Regions from separate parts of the Pseudoalteromonas sp. Hal040 genome, predicted to be linked through region 3. Evidence: predicted binding sites of a transcription regulator. Region 3 holds the regulator's gene; each other region holds the start of a gene.
The links. The regulator sigma-54, encoded in region 3, starts transcription at its own class of promoters, with help from an activator protein. The targets are predictions, from matches to a motif close to GTTGGCACGNNNNTNGNNT.
Positions count from the first base shown of each region.

Region 1: the regulator sigma-54 is predicted to act here: its motif matches at 1,368-1,386, upstream of P4S60_RS08180 (LruC domain-containing protein).
Region 2: the regulator sigma-54 is predicted to act here: its motif matches at 724-742, upstream of P4S60_RS12310 (flagellar basal body rod protein FlgF).

Region 1 covers NZ_JARLUU010000001.1:1,819,820-1,822,097, forward strand. Annotated here, with positions in the region: gene P4S60_RS08180 (LruC domain-containing protein) at 1-1,334, opposite strand, end outside; gene P4S60_RS08185 (ATP-binding protein) at 1,558-2,278, shown strand, end outside.
Region 2 covers NZ_JARLUU010000001.1:2,656,504-2,658,781, reverse strand. Annotated here, with positions in the region: gene flgE (flagellar hook protein FlgE) at 1-616, shown strand, start outside; gene P4S60_RS12310 (flagellar basal body rod protein FlgF) at 777-1,541, shown strand; gene flgG (flagellar basal-body rod protein FlgG) at 1,563-2,278, shown strand, end outside.
Region 3 covers NZ_JARLUU010000001.1:3,096,746-3,099,023, forward strand. Annotated here, with positions in the region: gene lptB (LPS export ABC transporter ATP-binding protein) at 1-261, shown strand, start outside; gene P4S60_RS14365 (RNA polymerase factor sigma-54) at 377-1,873, shown strand; gene hpf (ribosome hibernation promoting factor) at 1,901-2,188, shown strand; gene ptsN (PTS IIA-like nitrogen regulatory protein PtsN) at 2,192-2,278, shown strand, end outside.

The DNA.
Region 1 (2,278 bases), 1.3 Mb from region 3:
AAACTGCCATAAGTGGTTACCGGGTAATCCTCGACTTCGCCGCCTGTTACCCCACCACTTGCGGTAATTGGGTTAGCTTCGCTGCCATCTGTGACACGAAAACGTGCCCATGTAGCTCCCATCACAGCATCACTTGGCACATCAACCAGCACGCTGTTATCACCTTGATTTAAGCGATATTTGTTCACTGTGATTTCGTCTGGATCAAATTGGAAATTTTGATCCCAATCGAACCAAGCATATAAATAGCCATTATCATTAGGTGCGGTCACTATTATCTGGCTAGTAGAGCCTGCAACAAAATCAGTAACAAATCTAACACCGTCATCTGAGCTATCGACGGGTAAAGCCTGTAAATCAGCAGGTGTGTTAATATTTTCACCATCAACAACGGCCCCTAAATACACTAAATTTGATTGGTCTTCATTCGGATCAAACAAATGGCGGGCACCACTGTGAGCAAGTGCTGTTTTATATGGCATAGGCGCATCACCAAAATCGATTGAGTTATCAGTTACTTTTACTTCAGCAATAGCACAGCGTGCACCATCATTTTGATTCGATGTTGGCCCTAAGGTGAACACTGCTGCTGTAGGCGTATAACCCATTACAGGGCTGGTGCTCAAATCTACTTTATGGATTTTACCGTCGCGGTTATTACTAAAATAAAACTGGCCTTGTACATCAAAATAGCCTGCACCATTAGCACCGGTATCACCTGCTATGTCGAGGTTAGCGACAAAAGTGGGTGTCTGGTTATCTAAATTGATTTCATATAGGTCGCCGTTTGACTCAACCGCATACAAAAGATTGCTGTGTGGATGAAAAGCAAAATCATAAATAGCTAAATTCCAGTTCGCTGAGCCTGCAACTAATTGTGCCTGATACTCGTCGGCCTCTTCAGTTAAATCAATGCCATATAAACCAAATTTAGGGTGGTATAAATAGTAAATCGCCTGATTAGTTTCACTATTTACATGAATATCACCAACATAAAAATTGGTATCTGGCAGGCCATTTACAGTCAAACGTTTTAAAACATAATCGTCACCAATACGCACAACACTTTTTGGTGCTTGTTTACTAAAGCCATACATATATTGGTCTTGATAATTAAAGCCAACCGCATTAACGCTGTCGTTATTCGTTTCTGTTGAAAAATCCATTGAAGCTGCAAGCACGGTGGTTTTGGCGGATACTAGGTCAACGCCATACATTTGCGCAGGCGAACCTTGAATCAAAAATGCTTTACTTGGGCACTGTTCAAATGGTGCTGCACTTACAAAGCCTGTTGCAAGTGCGGTTATTAGGTAAGCGGGTATGTTACTTTTCATAATTACACTCTCCTGTGGATGTGTTATTACTCAAAGCAGTAACCATTCCAAAATACAACTCATTTTAAAACAATAAGTTACAAACAGTTGGGCTGAGTATTTGCAAGATGCAAGTGGCATAGTTGCATAATGCAATTCTTTTTAGCTACAAAAGCAAATCATTCCCACTTAAAAGAATGACATGCTAGACTAGTTAAGAATAAAAATAATAATAAACCCGAATATGAAACTTAAAGCCCCTGCTATTCTGTACTTTGCCTTATCATTGAACAGTGCTTTTGCATCAACACTGCAACACAACATTGATGAAGCCAGAACAATCAGTGACTACCAAAAACGATATGACTATTTAAAAAGTATCAATAAACAACTCATCGAGTCTGCCAGCCTTGCAGAACAAATCAGTTTTAACGTAAGGTTAATTCACGTTCACATACACCTCGGCCAATTTCAACAAGCGCAAACTATCATTGATGAACTTGAAGCAGGCCCTAAATACAAAAACGACTCCCCCATTTACAGCGAGTTATATCTTGCAAAAGCGCGGTTGGCCTACAGAGAAAATGATTTAGAAACTGCAATTCATTTATCGCAACAAAATGTCGCCCTGTTTCAGCGATTACAACTTATCGATTATGAAATTGATGCCGTGGCGAGCCTTGTCAGTGCTTATCATAATGCAGGCGAGTATCAAGCAGCCTTGAACTTGCTTGAGGTTTATATTCACGAGAAAAATCGTGAATTAACCTTAAAACAAAAAGAAATGCTCTACCATGGTTATTCGCGTAATCTTGAACAGTTAGACCGCTTAACGCTTGCTCTAGAATATAAGCTAAAACGCCGTGAAGTTATTCAGCAGATGTCACCGTCCATCTCATTACAAGCAGGCATTAGTTATTCAATTGCTCAAAGTTATTTAGATTTAGAGCAATACAAAAAAGCAA
Region 2 (2,278 bases), 440 kb from region 3:
AACTACATTCCAATTTGATGCGAGCGGTTTACCACTTAGCACGGATGGTGTTGCAAATACAGATACAACCTTTAACCCTTTAACCCTACCAAATGGTGCCGGTGCTGCAACAGGTCTATCTGATTTACTTTCTAATGGTGCGAGCTTCCCAGATGATGTAACAATGAACTGGCGTGATGAAGCGGCAACAGCGAATAAAGTACCAACTCAATATGCAAGTAACTTTGAAGTGAAAGCACTTGAGCAAGACGGTGCGACGGTAGGTCGTCTATCGGGTATTGATATCGGCTCTGATGGTAAAATTGTTGCATCGTATAGTAATGGTGATACCTCGTTCTTAGGTCAAGTTGCAATGGTTCGTTTTTCGAACTCACAAGGTTTACAGCAAGTAGGTAATACTTCTTGGAAGAAGAGTTTAACGTCAGGTGAGCCAATTGCTGGTGAACCAGGTTCAGGTACTTTAGGTTCAATCAACTCATCAGCACTTGAGCAATCAAATGTTAACTTAACGAATGAACTTGTTGATTTGATTAGTGCGCGACGTAACTTCCAAGCTAACTCACGTGCGCTTGAGGTTAACTCAACACTACAACAAAACATCCTACAGATCCGTTAATCTTAACGGCTCTAAGCATAATCCGACACGAAGGCTGCTCCCTCTATTGGCAGCCTTTTTTCATTCTAGCAGCTCATTTTTCTCTCCTATTTCAGCGTCAATTTTACTTTGGCACTTTTATTGCATTTCTTAGTTATCGTATTTTTAGTGAGTCAATGTTATGGACAAAATGGTCTACATTGCCATGTCGGGTGCTAAGCAAAGTTTGCGCGGTCTTGAGCTCAAGGCTAACAATCTTGCGAACGCTAACACCACTGGCTTTAAAGCTGATTTTGCACAAGCTCGCTCTATGCAAGCCTTCGGGGAAGGTCTGCCATCTAGGGTGTTTGCAATGCAAGAACGCCCAGGATCTAACATGCAATCAGGTGGTTATGTAGAAACTGGCCGTGAGCTTGATATTGCTATGAGTGACCGTGGTTGGTTGAGTGTACAAGATGCATCAGGCAATGAGGCGTACACCAAAACAGGCACATTAAACATTACTCCAGATGGCGCGTTGATCACCAGCCATGGCCGTCAAGTAATTGGCGAAGGTGGTCCAATCATTCTGCCATTACCTATCGAGAAAGTTGAGTTTAGTGAAGATGGTGCTATCCAGGTTCGCCCGCAAGGTGCACCAGCGAACTTTTTAGAAGTGGTTGATCGCTTAAAAGTGATTGAGGCTGATAACACTCAGCTTGAAAAAGGTAATGACGGTTTATTTCGACCAAAAGAAGACATGCTGATCAATGACCTGTGTGGTTTTTGTGATATTTCGCCAAATGTGAAAGTACTATCGGGAACGCTTGAAATGTCAAACGTAAACCCGGTTCATGAAATGGTCGACATGATCAGCAATCAACGCCAATTTGAATTACAAGTTAAATTGATGAAAACAGCCGAAGAGCTCGATGAGCGTCAAGATCAGCTGTTACGCATTGTTTAAGATGACTGAGAGGGTAGAGTTATGAATCCTGCATTATGGATCAGTAAAACCGGGCTTGACGCCCAGCAAACCGATATTTCGGTGATCTCAAATAATCTCGCGAATGCCAGCACGGTCGGTTACAAAAAAAGCCGCGCCGTATTTGAAGATTTACTATATCAAAACATCAACCAACCAGGTGGTCGTTCGTCACAAGACACTGAAATGCCATCAGGCTTAATGCTTGGTGCGGGTGCCAAAGTGGTTGCCAACCAAAAGAACTTTTCACAAGGTAACATGCTTACCACTGAAAATTCATTGGACTGGATGATTTCAGGCCCAGGTTTTTTTGAAGTGCAATTACCAGATGGCAACATTGCCTACTCGCGTAACGGTCAATTCACGACTGACGAAGATGGCCGCATTGTAACGTCGGGCGCGGGTTTTCCTTTGCAACCTGAAATGAACGTTCCAGACGATGCGCAATCAATTACTGTTTCACAAGACGGTGAAGTGTCAGTGCGTATTTCAGGGCAGCCAGACAACGTGGTCATTGGTCAGCTAACGATTAGTGATTTTATTAATCCATCGGGTCTTGAGCCTATGGGACAAAACTTATACACAGAAACCGCTGTAAGTGGTGCGCCTGTGCAAGGTAACCCAGGTATCGATGGTTTAGGTACGGTGGTTCAAGGTTCCCTTGAAACCTCTAACGTGAATGTAACTGAAGAGCTTGTTAACTTGATCGAAACACAACG
Region 3 (2,278 bases):
CCTAAATTTATCCTTTTAGATGAGCCTTTTGCTGGTGTTGATCCAATTTCAGTGTTAGATATAAAGAAAATTATTGAGCACCTAAAAAACCGCGGTATTGGGGTACTCATTACTGACCATAATGTTAGAGAAACCCTTGATGTTTGTGAAAAAGCCTACATTGTTTCTCATGGGGAGCTAATTGCATCAGGCACACCTGAGCACGTATTAGCTGACCAAACTGTACGTGATGTATATCTAGGCGAGCAATTCAGGCTGTAACCATTACGCCACCGACTAGAGCATCTGCTAGACTTATAACAATGACAATAAATCGATAATGACTTAACTGTGTTTGCACAGTCATCGATAACTTAAAAAGGATTGTTAGGGATACATGAGGCAATCATTACAGCTGCGCATGGGCCAGCAACTTACAATGACTCCACAACTGCAACAAGCGATTCGTTTGTTGCAGCTCAGTACATTGGATCTCCAGCAAGAAATTCAAGAAGCGCTTGATAGTAATCCCCTACTTGAAGTGGAAGAGGCTGATTACAACGAAGAAAGTATCGGTAAGAATGAGCAAAAAGCGGAATCTGACGATATGCAACTGAGCGCGTCTGCAGAAGAAGCACCTAGCGAATACGAGCAAGAAAGCAGTGACGCCCTCAATAAAGACACCGTAAGTGATGACTTAGCTATGGACGTCACGTGGGACGAGTACATGAGCGCAGCCCCATCAACATCATCAGGACCGATGCCTGAAGATGAGTCTATTTACCAAGGCGCATCAACTGAAACCCTACAAGAATACCTGATGTGGCAATTACAGCTCACACCATTTAGCCCAACTGACGAAGCGATTGCCGTAGCCATAGTAGAAGCCATAGACGACTCAGGTATTTTAACGATCAGCTGTGAAGATATTGTCGAAAGCTTTAATCAAAATAACGATGAAGAAGAAATCGAACTTGATGAAGTTGAAGCGGTCTTAAAAAGAATACAATTATTCGATCCTGTTGGTATTGGCGCGCGCAGTTTACAAGAATGCCTGTGTATTCAGCTTCGTCAATTTGACGCTAGCACACCATATTTAGCTGAAACTAAAATGGTTTTATCTGAGCATATCGAATTATTAGCGAGTCGCGACTATCGCACTTTGATGAAAAAGACTAAGCTTAAAGAAAATGAGCTTAAAGAAGTGATGACGCTTATTCACAGCTTAAATCCTAAGCCTGCGGATAGCATAGTACGCGAAGAGTCTGAGTACGTTATACCTGATGTATCAGTGAAAAAAGTAAAAGGTCGCTGGGTGGTTGAGTTAAATCCAGATTGTATGCCAAAGATTAGAGTGAACAGCCAATATGCGGCTATGTCTCGCTCAGTAAAATCGAGTAGCGACAGCCAATTTATTCGCTCTCACTTACAAGAAGCAAAGTGGTTTATTAAGAGCTTAGAAAGCCGTAACGATACGTTATTAAAAGTAACCAACTGTATCGTTCAACAACAACAAGCTTTCTTTGAGCACGGCCCTGAAGCGATGAAGCCGATGGTGCTAAATGATGTTGCTGAAATGGTCGAAATGCATGAATCGACAATTTCACGTGTAACAACGCAAAAATATATGCATACCCCGAGGGGTATTTTTGAGTTGAAATATTTCTTCTCAAGCCATGTCAGCACCGAAAATGGTGGTGAGTGTTCTTCTACGGCAATACGCGCTTTAATCAAGAAGTTAGTGGCTGCAGAAAACTCAGCTAAACCATTGAGTGATAGTAAAATTGCAGATATATTGGCTGAGCAAGGAATTAAAGTAGCTAGACGTACAATTGCAAAATATCGTGAGTCTCTAGCAATACCTCCGTCTAATCAGCGTAAGAGTTTGATTTAGACGTTTTACATAGAAGGAAAAATGCTTATGCAACTAAATTTAACTGGTCGTCATGTAGAAATCACTGATTCATTAAGAGACTATGTAAACACCAAGTTTGCGAAACTAGAAAGGCATTTTGACCATATAAATAATGTTCATGTCATTCTAGATGTAGAAAAATTAAGCCAAAAAGCAGAAGCAACTTTACATGTAAACGGAGGCGAATTGTTCGCTTCTACAGAACATCAAGATATGTACGCAGCCATTGACTCACTGATCGATAAACTTGATCGCCAAGTCATTAAACACAAAGAGAAATTAGCTCGACATTAAATTATGAAACTAAGTTCACTTACTAACCAGGACTGCAGCAAAGCTGCGGTCCTTTTTAATAGCAAAAAAAGAATTCTTGAATATATCAGC